DNA from 3 places in the Paenibacillus sp. J22R56 genome. Region 2 is predicted to be linked to each of the others. Evidence: predicted binding sites of a transcription regulator. Region 2 holds the regulator's gene; each other region holds the start of a gene.
The links. Region 2 encodes LexA, which represses DNA repair genes until DNA is damaged. Its sites were predicted from a motif close to CGAACATATGTTCG; they were not measured.
Positions count from the first base shown of each region.

Region 1: uvrB (excinuclease ABC subunit UvrB) is a predicted target of LexA. The motif match lies at 2,359-2,372, and genes of this name have one in related genera.
Region 3: addB (helicase-exonuclease AddAB subunit AddB) is a predicted target of LexA. The motif match lies at 1,705-1,718, and genes of this name have one in related genera.

Region 1 covers NZ_JBWDNV010000003.1:608,986-613,276, forward strand. The annotation lists gene AC0YNT_RS10660 (S41 family peptidase) at 1-920, shown strand, start outside; gene AC0YNT_RS10665 (PDZ domain-containing protein) at 990-2,312, shown strand; gene uvrB (excinuclease ABC subunit UvrB) at 2,485-4,291, shown strand, end outside.
Region 2 covers NZ_JBWDNV010000002.1:564,804-569,094, reverse strand. The annotation lists gene AC0YNT_RS06585 (HAD family hydrolase) at 1-95, opposite strand, end outside; gene AC0YNT_RS06580 (hypothetical protein) at 123-638, opposite strand; gene AC0YNT_RS06575 (DUF896 domain-containing protein) at 718-909, opposite strand; gene AC0YNT_RS06570 (LysM peptidoglycan-binding domain-containing protein) at 1,063-1,425, opposite strand; gene lexA (transcriptional repressor LexA) at 1,594-2,214, shown strand; gene AC0YNT_RS06560 (PspC domain-containing protein) at 2,402-2,581, shown strand; gene glnA (type I glutamate--ammonia ligase) at 2,627-3,955, opposite strand; gene AC0YNT_RS06550 (MerR family transcriptional regulator) at 4,001-4,291, opposite strand, start outside.
Region 3 covers NZ_JBWDNV010000002.1:202,977-207,267, forward strand. The annotation lists gene AC0YNT_RS04710 (class I SAM-dependent rRNA methyltransferase) at 1-696, shown strand, start outside; gene AC0YNT_RS04715 (hypothetical protein) at 885-1,097, shown strand; gene AC0YNT_RS04720 (hypothetical protein) at 1,279-1,608, opposite strand; gene addB (helicase-exonuclease AddAB subunit AddB) at 1,795-4,291, shown strand, end outside.

The DNA.
Region 1 (4,291 bases), on a different contig from region 2:
CAAAAGCGAAGCTCCAAATCGAGCGTTCGGGTAATACACAGCCTATCGACCTCATTCTCGTGAGAGACGATATTGATGTCGAGACTGTTTTTGCCAATCTTCGTAATGATGGTACTGGCGTCATCGAGATTCGTCAGTTCTCTTTGAATACGGCAGATCGCTTCAAGGAGGAGCTTGCTCGCCTCGAGAAACAGGGGATGAAAGGGCTTGTCATTGACGTGCGTAATGACCCGGGCGGCATTTTGCCGGTCGTTGTCGAGATTGCGCAGCAGTTTATCAAGAAGGGCGAGACAATCGTCCAAGTCGAAGATCGTGAAGGTGATCGGGATAAGACCGCTTCGCTAGGCGGAGGAAAGGATTATCCGATTGCGGTTCTGATGAATAAAGGAAGTGCGAGCGCGTCCGAGATTTTGGCAGGTGCGCTGAAGGAGAGGGCAGGAGCAATTCTGGTCGGCGAGACTTCTTATGGTAAAGGTACGGTGCAGGTCAGCTATAACAAGACGCTGGGTGACGGCAGTCTGGTGAAAATGACGATTGCAAAATGGCTCACGCCAGATGGTAATTGGATTCATCAGAAGGGCATTAAGCCAACGATTGAGGTACTGCCGCCGAAGCTGTATACCGTAGCTAGAATTACATTGACGGAAACGCTGAAGAAGGACATGATTGGTGAGCAGATACGCAATGCGCAGGTCATGCTGTCAGGCCTCGGTTATTCCACTCAGCGGGAGGACGGTTACTTCAATGCTTCAACGGAGCTTGCCGTGAAGAACTTCCAGCAAAGTGCTGGTTTGCCGACTACAGGACAAATTGATACCAAGACAGCAAGCAGCTTGGAGCAAGCTGTTGTGAAGTGGATCAAAGACGAGAATAATGATAAACAGCTTCTGGAAGCAATCCAAGCTGTGAGCAGGAAATAAAGAGGAACTGTCGAATCATTATAAGGTTGACTCTAAACAGAGTCAGCCTTTTATTTTAGTCGAATGGGAGTGTGGCGATTGGATGAAGCCAATGCATTACTAGATCAGTTTGGCCAAGCGTTTGTACATTTGCTGGCACAGCCTTTTTACTATATCGCGGTATTATTTATAATCCTACAATACACTCGGCAAGTGAGTCTTGAACGGCGGATGTTCGCTGTACGTTTACATATCTGGCCCCGCTTATTAGCAAAAGCCATGCTGGCCGGGCTTGTTGCCGGCGTACTTGCCTCGATTGCGGCAGCCTTTATCGGCGTTAGCTTAACTGGAGATGCTGTTTTGTGGCTGTGGGGAACAGCGGTCGTACTGCTTCTGTTCCGGATTCGTTATTTATGCTTTGCTTATGCAGCTGGTGTAATGGCTCTTCTGCAGTGGATTATCGGCTTTACTCCATTGGAGGATAATGGTGGGTGGATTGGCGATATTGCGCGTTCCTTGGGAAGTTTGGACATGCCCGGTATCCTCGTGCTTGTAGCTCTTCTGCATTTGGTCGAAGCGTTCCTTGTTCGCAGACATGGCGATCAACTTGCTACTCCGTTGTTCCTCGAAGGGAAACGCGGCAAGCTTGTTGGCGGCTATATTCTACAGGGCTTCTGGCCGGTTCCAATGCTGCTGCTTGTGCCGGCAACAGGTGGAACATCGGTCGTTGACCTGCCATGGACGCCTTTATTTGGCGGAGACTGGACGCAGGGCTGGAGTGTGGTGGCACTTCCGATGATTATCGGCTTCAGCGAAATGACACGTACAATGCTGCCACGTGCCAAGGCACGCCATGCCTCGAAAGGATTGATGTGGTACAGCGTGCTGTTGACGGGGGCTGCGCTGCTTGCATGCTGGCAGCCGGCGCTTCTGCCGATTGCCGCCTTATGCGCACTACTGATGCATGAAGCGATTATTTGGCGCAGTCGATTCGTAGAAGCTGCACAAAGCCCGTTATTTGTAAATGATCAGCGCGGCTTGCGTATTCTTGGCATCGTGCCAGGAACACCAGCGGATGAGATGAAGCTGAATGTGGGCGAGATTATTGCGAAGGTGAATGGTACTCGCGTCTACTCGAAAGAGGATCTGCATGAATCGCTGCAGAACAGCTCTGCGATGTATAAGCTTGAAGTGTTAAATGCTGATGGCGAGATCAAATTCGCCCAGCGGGCACGTTATGAGGGCGAACATCATCAGCTTGGCGTTATTCTGTCGCCTGATGAGAAAGCGACCTATTATGCATCGGCGGAACCTGCTACACTGTTTGATCTGCTGCGCCGGGCACGGACGGCGAACCGCCGAGGCAGAACTTATGCGAAGGATGAGAATCATTCCGGTACTCTGGATGTTTAAATGAAGATAAGGGCTTTTCCTAAGCGAGTGCTTAGGGAAAGCCCTTCGATTTTATGTTTGCAACGGCTGTTATAGATGTCTATAATAGAGGGGAACACACATTCGGATACGCTATATTCTTATATATAAGAATTTTGACTATAATGATTGATGAGTAAGGGAAACGGGGTGGATGTTGCAAGTGAGTGAGATTTCAGAGCAATTATTTCAATTAAAGTCCGACTACACGCCGCAGGGTGATCAACCGGGAGCGATCAGAAAACTTGTTGAAGGTGTACAGAACGGTGAGGTCAAGCAGACCTTGCTTGGTGCGACAGGTACGGGTAAGACCTACACGATTGCGAATATGATTGCGGAGCTTAACCGGCCGACGCTGGTCATTGCGCACAACAAGACGCTCGCGGCACAGCTGTGCAGCGAGTTTAAACAGTTTTTCCCGGACAATGCAGTAAGTTACTTTGTCAGCTATTATGATTATTTTCAGCCTGAGGCTTATATCCCGTCTACAGATACCTATATCGAGAAGGATTCCAGCATTAATGATGAGATCGATAAGCTGCGCCACTCCGCAACCAGCTCTTTGTTCGAACGCAGGGACGTCATTATTGTAGCGAGTGTATCCTGTATTTATGGTCTCGGTTCGCCTTCCGAATACGGCAGTTTAGTTCTGTCGCTGCGAGTAGGCATGGAGAAGCCTAGGGATACGATTCTTCATAAGCTGGTTGATATTCAGTACCAACGCAATGATATTAACTTTATCCGCGGTACGTTCCGCGTACGTGGTGATATAGTAGAGATTTTCCCGGTTGCCAATAATGAACGGGCGATCCGGGTCGAGCTGTTTGGCGATGAGATTGAACGGATTACGGAGATCGACGTACTAACTGGCGAGATCGTAAGCGAACGCGATCATGTAGCCATATTCCCGGCGTCTCACTTCGTTACCCATGAAGAGACAATGAAGGTTGCGCTTGGCAATATCGAGCGTGAGCTGGAGGAACGTCTTGCCGAGTTGCGGGAGAATGGGAAATTGCTCGAAGCGCAGCGTTTGGAGCAGCGAACACGTTATGATCTTGAGATGATGGCGGAGATGGGCTTCTGTTCCGGCATCGAGAACTATTCTGGACCTCTGACATTCCGGGAACGTGGAGCTACGCCGTATACGCTGATGGATTATTTTCCAGAAGATATGCTGATCGTTATTGACGAATCCCACGTAACCCTGCCACAGATTAGGGCGATGTACAACGGTGACCGTGCGCGGAAGGAAATGCTTGTGAACCACGGCTTCCGTCTGCCATCGGCGCTTGATAACCGGCCGCTGCGCTTCGAAGAATTCGAGGAGAAGGCTGGTCAGCAAATTTATGTATCGGCTACACCAGGGCCTTACGAGCTGGAGCAATGCCCAACGATGATTGAACAGATTATACGTCCAACAGGTTTGCTTGATCCGATTATTGAGGTGCGTCCGACGAAAGGACAGATTGATGATCTGTTAGTTGAGATTCGTGACCGGATTGCTAAGGATGAGCGTGTCCTTGTGACAACGCTGACGAAGAAGATGGCGGAAGATCTGACGGATTATTTTAAAGAGATCGGCATTAAAGTGCGTTATTTACACTCGGATATTAAGACCTTAGAGCGGATTGCGATTCTGCGTGATTTGCGTCTTGGTACGTTCCATGTTCTTGTGGGTATTAACTTGCTGAGGGAAGGTCTGGATTTACCAGAAGTATCGCTTGTCTCGATCCTGGATGCTGATAAAGAAGGTTTCCTTCGTTCTGAACGCTCGCTGATTCAGACGATTGGGCGTGCTGCGCGTAACAGTGAAGGCCGAGTGATCATGTACGGAGATAAGATTACGGATTCCATGGATAAGGCACTTAAGGAGACGGAGCGCCGCCGGACGATCCAGATTGCATATAACGAGAAGCATGGCATAACGCCACAGACGATTCGTAAGAAGGTTCATGATGATA
Region 2 (4,291 bases):
CCAGCTTTACATGTTGTTTCAAATGCTTCTTTTACACTGCGGTCATCCCACAGCAAAGTATCATCAAGATCAAATAAAACGGCTTGCTTCCCCATAATTCGCATAACTCTCCTACTCTGCTTCTATTTTTCTTCAAAAGGTAAATTGTGTGTTTTAGCAAAATCCTTTAGTTTAGCGCTGATTTCATCCGTAGGATAACGGTTCAGCAGACGGGAGAATACCCAATTGGCACCTTTATGCTGCATGATGATAACTGCACCTTTTTGTACGCTGATCCCCTTAATATTCGACACTGGAAGCTGCTTATCACCTGTCATTTTGCGGGTTTGGATATAATCCTTACCAATCGAAATATACGGACGGCGCAATAAGAAGATCAATGCCAGGAATAAATAACAGCCAATCGTTACCCATAACATCGTTGATGGCTCGAAATCAGGAGCAGACGTTACCATAAAGGTATACATACCGATCATCAATACGAGCACGATTGGAAATATGTAGTTACGGCCGGTAAAGCGATCCGTTTTGGGTTTTCCAGATGTTGTAGTACCAATCTGTGAAACACCATGCTTTTTACGCGCTTTATTAATTTGGTTCGTATTTTTGCGCACTTTGCGCTCCCACGTACGTGACAAGCCTATTCCTCCTAGTGTATATTGCAGGGCGCCGTTCATGGAACGGCGCCCATGCTAACTATATAAAATCCAGACCAACTTAATGGGTTACACCCTTCTGCTCGTCGTCGTCCACAATTTCAATCGTATCCAACTGTTGTCGGAAATTTCTTTTGAAATTATCCAAATATTGTTGACGCAATACGGCACGTTCAGCAATTTCCTCTTCAGTTAAACCAACTGTTTTATTTTTGCGGGATAATTCATTAATACGCGCGATGATTTCTTCCACTGCCTTCACCTCTTTTGTACATTACTCATCTCTTCTTACCTATTTTGACTTTTTACGCGAGCAATTGTCAAGGTAATGATATAAGAATAGACAATGGACAGGGAATAAAACGCACATCCTGTGCGCTACTCCCTGTCCATCTTCATAAATAGGTTATTGAGGAATAATTATGACTTGTCCTGGCCTCAGCTCAACGGTACTTAATTGGTTACGTTCTTTGATCTTATAGATGTACTTTCTAATATCCTTGGAACCATCTAGATAACGGTCTGCAATTCCCCAAAGTGTATCCCCTGCTGTAACAACCACAGTCTGCTCATTCAAGGCTGCTGCTTCTATATGATCGGATGATGCGTTCGTACGCATCATTAGGAAACTTGTAAAGAGAAGGACGAACACCGCTGCACTTACTATAAGTTTAAACGCATGTCGTTTAACAATATGGCCTCGCGATTTGAAAGATTTAACGGCTTCTTCCTTATGGATACTTTTATAAAAAGCTGGATTCATTATCATTATTATCGCTCCCCGAACGTTTGTTCTGTTTTCTTCTGTTCTTAGAATAACACGAACAAATGTTTGTAGTCAACAAAAATGCGAACTTTTGTTTTTAGGAACTTATGTTTGTACGAACTCCGGTTCTATGTTATAATTTGCTTCAAATATATTAATGGAGTGATTTCAGTGTCTAAGATTTCGAACCGCCAACAGTCGATTCTTGAATTTATAAAGAATGAGGTTCGGGACAAAGGATACCCGCCTTCTGTTCGCGAAATCGGCGAAGCGGTTGGCCTGGCATCAAGCTCCACCGTACACGGGCATTTGGATCGGTTAGAGAAGAAAGGCCTTATTAGACGCGATCCTACTAAACCCCGGGCGATCGAAATTTTAGATCAAGACGGTGTTGACGGTATCATCCTCCCTGCTGTAGCACAAGTACCAATCGTCGGTAAGGTAACGGCAGGCGTGCCGATTACTGCGACTGAGAATATTGAAGATTATTTCCCATTAGCCGCTCATTTCGTCGGAAATGATCAAGTATTTATCTTGAATGTCATTGGCGAGAGCATGATTGAAGCTGGTATACATAACGGTGATCTTGTCATCGTACGCCAGCAGCAAACGGCGAACAACGGTGATATCGTTGTAGCAATGACGGAAGATGACGAAGCGACTGTGAAGACTTTTTACAAAGAGAAAGACCATATTCGCCTTCAACCGGAGAACTCCACAATGGAGCCCATCCGCTTGAACACAGTAACGATTCTCGGTAAAGTGGTTGGGTTGTTCCGTGACTTCCACTAATGACTAACAAAAAGAGGCTGTTCCCGCTGATCCGATTGCTTCATTCGGGTAGTGAGAACAGCCTCTTTTTTTGATTTGGATTAGAATGGAAAATTGTAATATTACCCAGATACCTTTATATGGTATTATTTCTGTGATGGAATAAGATCTCCTGACCGAGAGGTGACTGTGATTGAAGAAGCGATTAATGAAATCAGAATTCAATAGATCGATATCTGGGGTATGTGGCGGAATTGCCAATTATTTTGAACTATCCGCTTTGTTCGTAAGAGTTATATTCCTCATTTTTATCCCAGCCAATCTCATTATCTATATGATCCTGGCTAACATCCTTCCTGACCCTCCCCCTTCTTTGTATAAAAAATAACACCCTCGACGCTATGTCGAGGGTGTTATCATTTAAATAGAAATCCTAGTACAGCGTCAGATACTGATCGCGTTCCCATTGATGAACTTGTGTCTTATACATGTCCCACTCGATTTCTTTCAACTCATAGAAGTGTGCCAGAGCGTGCTCGCCAAGTGCTTCGCAGACAACGTCGCTGCGGAGCATTTCGTCGAGAGCTTCCTTCAGATCGGATGGAAGGCTTGGCACGCCGGATTCCAGACGTTCTTCTTCCGTCATAATGTAGATGTTGCGATCTACTGGTGCCGGAAGCGGAGTTTTATTCTTAATGCCGTCAAGGCCAGCTTTCAACATTACGGCAAGTGCCAGGTATGGGTTAGCAGCTGGATCCGGGTTACGAACCTCGATTCGTGTGCTGAGGCCACGGGATGCCGGGATACGGATCATCGGCGAACGGTTACTTGCCGACCAAGCTACATAACAAGGTGCCTCATAACCAGGAACCATCCGTTTGTAAGAGTTGATCGTTGGGTTCGTAATAGCTGCCATTGCACGTGCATGCTCCAGAATACCGGCCATGTAGTAACGTGCAGTTTGGCTAAGGCCAAGACGATCTTTCTCATCATAGAACATGTTTGTGCTGCCTTGGAACAACGATTGGTGACAGTGCATACCGGAACCGTTCACGCCAAACAATGGTTTTGGCATAAAGGTTGCATGAAGACCATGTTGTCTCGCAATCGTCTTAACAACAAGCTTGAATGTTTGAATCTGGTCAGCCGCTTTAATAGCATCTGCATATTTAAAGTCAATTTCGTGCTGACCTGGAGCTACCTCATGGTGAGAAGCTTCAATCTCGAAGCCCATCTCTTCTAGCGTAAGTACGATCTCGCGACGGCAGTTCTCGCCCATATCCATAGGAGCAAGGTCGAAATATCCACCTTGGTCGTTCAGTTCTGTTGTAGGCTCACCGCGGTCATCGGTTTTGAACAGGAAGAATTCCGGTTCTGGACCTACGTTCATCGCTGTAAAGCCCATCTCTTCTGCTTCAAGCAGGGAGCGTTTCAGAATACCACGCGGGTCACCTGCAAATGGTGTGCCATCAGGCATATAGATATCACAGATCAGACGAGCAACGCGATCTTGTGCAACCCAAGGGAATACAACCCAAGTATCCAAATCAGGGTATAAGTACATGTCAGATTCTTCGATACGAACGTAACCTTCGATGGAAGATCCGTCAAACATCATTTTATTGTCTAGTGCTTTATCGAGCTGGCTTACTGGAATTTCCACGTTCTTGATTGTACCAAGCAAGTCGGTAAATTGAAGACGGATAAATCGAACGTTCTGTTCCTCTGCAATGCGTTTAATATCCTCTTTCGTGTAACTCACACCGTTCATCTCCTTTTGCTGGTTCATAAATTAGTAAGACTTAGATTAACGCTTGTTCAAGAAACGCGACAACTGACCTTGAATAAGGGATGCTTGGCCAGGACGTTTCTCGAGCAATTGCTGCTTCAGCAAGCGATGCAGCTGCGCATCGGACAGCTCCTTACGTTTCACTTCTGATTGCTCACTTACGATTGTAGCATCGTCCGATTCTTTTGAAACCGGATTCATGACTTGCTTAATGCCAGCAATGTTAACGCCTTTTTCAATCAATGCTTTAATTTCCAACAGCCGCTCTACATCATTAAAAGAGAACAGACGCTGGTTGCCGGCAGTTCT
Region 3 (4,291 bases), 360 kb from region 2:
GGCATCCAATTGGAAAGTCGTGAGGCAGAAGATGGTTCTGGCGAGCGACTTGTTCCTGTGAATTCGAACGGCAAAGAAGTAACATTCCCCTACTGGGATGGTGCAACCGTACTAGAATGCTTTGCTCATACGGGCAGCTTTACACTTCATGCCTGCAAATATGGGGCAAAGAAAGTAACTTGTCTTGATGTATCTGAACATGCCATCGACACAGCACGCCGCAATGTCGAGCGTAATGGCTTTACAGATCGGGTAGAGTTTGTAGTAGCAGATGCATTTGAATATTTACGTTCGCAGGTTAAAGGTGCGGAGGAAAGAACGGAGCGCAGCCGTGCTGGTACGGATACCTCGAAGCCAATCAGCGGCAATGGACGTACTTGGGATGTTGTTATTCTAGATCCTCCTGCTTTCGCAAAGACGAAAAGCGCAGTGGCAGGAGCATGTCGTGGTTATAAGGATATTAATCTGCACGGGATGAAGCTGGTAAATGAAGGCGGATATTTGGTGACAGCGAGCTGCTCGTACCATATGCGCCCTGACTTGTTCCTGGAGACCATTCAGGAGGCGGCTACCGATGCAGGCAAGCTGCTGCGACTCGTTGAATGGCGGGCGGCAGGCAAAGATCATCCGCAGCTTCTTGGCGTACAAGAAGGTCACTATTTGAAGTTTGCAGTGTTTGAGGTTCGGAGTAAGTAAATATAGCTCAAAAAAGCCGCATGGATCCTGATGAGATCCAAGCGGCTTTTTTTATCGATTCGACAGAATATGATATTTATTTTGGAAAATAATGGTTGTAAGAGTATGGGAGATAAGTTATTCTATTTAATGGGCTTCAACAAAAAAATGATATTAAAAAAGGAGATGGGATGATGGAGATGATGAGCATGAAAATGATGATGGCTATGTGTATGGAGGAAATGATGTGCAAGATGAACAATATGAAGATGATGATGGATCAAATGAGCGAGATGAATCGCATGGACATGATGGATATGGGAATGGAAATGGACAGCATGATGATGAAAATGCAGGAATGTGATGAGATGCTGACATCAATGATGGGCATGATGCGTGAAATGAAACAAACGGCGATTTAGTTCAATAAATATACATTTGAATATGCATATTTGATGTGTATAATAGGAATGTAACGCTGAGAGGCAGTCGACTGCACTTAAGCGAAGTTTCATAACGGACAAAGCAGATAACTGTATGTCTAACCAACCCATAATCCGGCAGAGCGGCTAACCGCATGCGGGATTTTTTATTTTTATAGGCTTACATCGTTTCTTTAAATCGTCTGCTAAGTTCGACACGCTTTAATTTGAGCACCCAGACTTCTTCCTGTAAAGTTCTCAATTCGGAGGAGTCATCCGAGGTTCTTAACTGATGATAGAGATCCATCATTTTCTTATTAATGATATCGAACTGCTGCCATAACTCAGAAGCTTTTCTAGTAAGTGCAAGTTGATGGGATTCTTCTTCGGATTGGGCGAGTATGCGGATTAACTGCTGCTGCCACTCGATATCTCCGATCTGTTTGGCGTAATTGTACAAATCCAGATAATCATTTATCCATTGCCGGGCAATCTTCTGATTCGAGATCATGGCCGCCCCTCCAATCCTCATGGTTTATTACCTAGTATTATACTCGGTATTTAAGGGAATGCAATGGCTATTTATTAAAAAGTTAGCATAACTTCCAGAACATACGTTTGTCGTTTGAATGAAAAAGAACTGCCGATATGGTAGAATAATAGATTATGAGATGGAATCGGAAAGGAAGGTCTGGAGATGGGGCTTCGATTTGTGTTAGGCCGTTCAGGAACGGGGAAAACCACATTTTGCCTGGATGCTATTCGGGCAAAACTGCAGCGTGAACCGGATGGAGCGCCGCTTATTATGCTCGTGCCGGAGCAGGCTACTTTCCAGACAGAGTACGCCTTGCTGAGAGGAACCGAGCTAAGCGGGACTATACGGGCTCAAGCACTGAGTTTCCGCCGTCTAGCCTTTCGTGTGATGCAGGAAACAGGCGGCACTGCGCTTATACCGATCAGCGATAACGGCAAGCATATGATGCTTTTCAAGATCATTCACCGCCTAGGCAAGCAGCTGGAATTGTTCCAGAATGGTGCAGGGCAGCCAGGCTTTATTGAACGGCTTGGAGAATTGCTCACAGAGTGGAAACGCTACGGCATTGATGCAGAATTATTAAAAGCAAAGACAGCTTCAGTAGAGGACGCTTCGCTTCTCAATCGCAAGCTGCATGACCTGCGCTTGGTCTATGATAAATTAGAGCTGGAATTAAGCGGATTATATATTGACTCCGAAGACTATTTAACGCAGTTGATCGCAAGTTACGCTTCCGCTCCTGCTATGCATGGCGCTGAGCTGTGGATTGACGGGTTCCATGGCTTTACACCAAAGGAATATGAAGCACTGGGAGCGTTGATCGCTTCTTCTGCGGAGGTAACTGTAGCTCTGACGCTGGACCGTCCTTACGACGAGGGTGAAGTGCCGCATGAGCTGGAGCTGTTCCATCCTACGGCCGAAACATATGGGAAGCTGCTGGCCTTGGCTGCGCAGGCAGGCGTAACGGTACAGGAGACGGTTGTTCTTAGTGAAGGAGTGCCGTCCAGATTTGGAAGAAGTCCAATGCTGGCACATTTGGAGAAGCATTATGGAGGCAGGACGCCGATGCTTCTGCCGGATAAGAAACTTCTTGCCGTGCAGAACCCCGCATGCGGAGTATCTCTTCATGCATCTGCGAACCGGAGAGCGGAAGTTGAAGCAGCCGCTAGGGATATGGTGCGAAGAGCACGAGAGGATGGACTGCGTTGGCGCGATATGGCTGTTATGGTGCGTAATGCGACAGACTATACAGATTATATTCAAACGATATTTGATGACTATCAAATTCCTTATTTCCTTGACCAAAAGAACAATACCGTTCATCATCCGCTCGTCGAATTTATTCGTTCGGCGCTGGAGACTGTGCTTCATGGCTGGCATTATGAGGCTGTTTTCCGCTGTATTAAGACAGAGCTGTTATTCCCGATTGATGGGAGCATGTCCAGAGAGCTGTTCGACCGGCTGGAGAATTACGTACTTGCCGCGGGTGTAGACGGCTGGAAATGGCTTGACCGCTCCAGGTGGCAGCCGTTAATGCAGCAATCGTTGGAAGATGAACCTGAGACGGCAGCAGAGCCAAGCGCCAAAGCTAAACGCGAGTTTAATGCTGTGCTGGCTGCAAGAGAGGCTATTGTGCCTCCTCTTCGCCGATTTGAACAAGCTCTGAAAAAAGCACCAAACGTAAAGGTCATGTGTGAAGCGCTGTATCGTCTGCTAGACCACTCTGATGCAGCAGATCGTCTGGAGCGCTGGAGCCGTGAGGACAGCGCTGCAGGGCGCACACAGCGTGCTAGGGCCCATCGTCAGCTATGGGACGGCGTGATGCAGCTGCTCGACCAGCTCGTTGAGATGGTTGGTGATGAGGGGATGCCGCCTGAGCTGTTCGCTGGCATGATAGAGACAGGCCTTGAGAATTTGAAGCTGGCCGCAGTTCCGCCTGCCCTAGATCAAGCGCTGATCGGCAGTATGGACCGGACTCGTTCTGGGGATGTAAAGATTTGTTATGTGCTTGGCGCTAATGACGGTGTAATGCCGATGCGTATTCAAGAGGACGGTGTGTTGACCGAGCAGGAACGGGAGCGGCTGGCTGATGAAGGGCTTGTTATGGCTCCTGGCGTCCGACGACGCCTCTTGGATGAACGCTTCTTGATTTATAATGCTTTAACCACACCAAGCGCTCATCTGTGGATCAGCTGGGCGCAGGCAGATGAAGAAGGCAAAAGCCTTCTGCCTTCCGAAGTGATTCGGCAGGTTAAGCAGCTGTTCCCTGGCATCCCTGTCTATCAAGCCGCTGGTGAGCCTTCTCCTGGAATGGAAGAAGACGAGCAGCGCTCCTATATTGAGCATCCACAGCGGACGCTTGCCTATTTGATCACCGAACTTCGGGCTTGGCGGCAAGGAGCGGACATCGCGCCTTTCTGGTGGGATATGTACAACTGGTATGCGATCCGTCCGGAATGGCAGGACAAGCTTCAACTGCTTAATGCATCGCTCAGCTACTCCAATCAAGAGCAGGAGCTTACTTTGGCAACGGCTGAACAGCTGTATGGCACAAGACTCAGGGCAAGTGTATCTCGGATGGAGCGGTTCGTGTCCTGTCCGTTTCAACATTTTGCAATCCATGGCCTGCGACTTCGAGAGCGGCAGATGTATCGGCTGG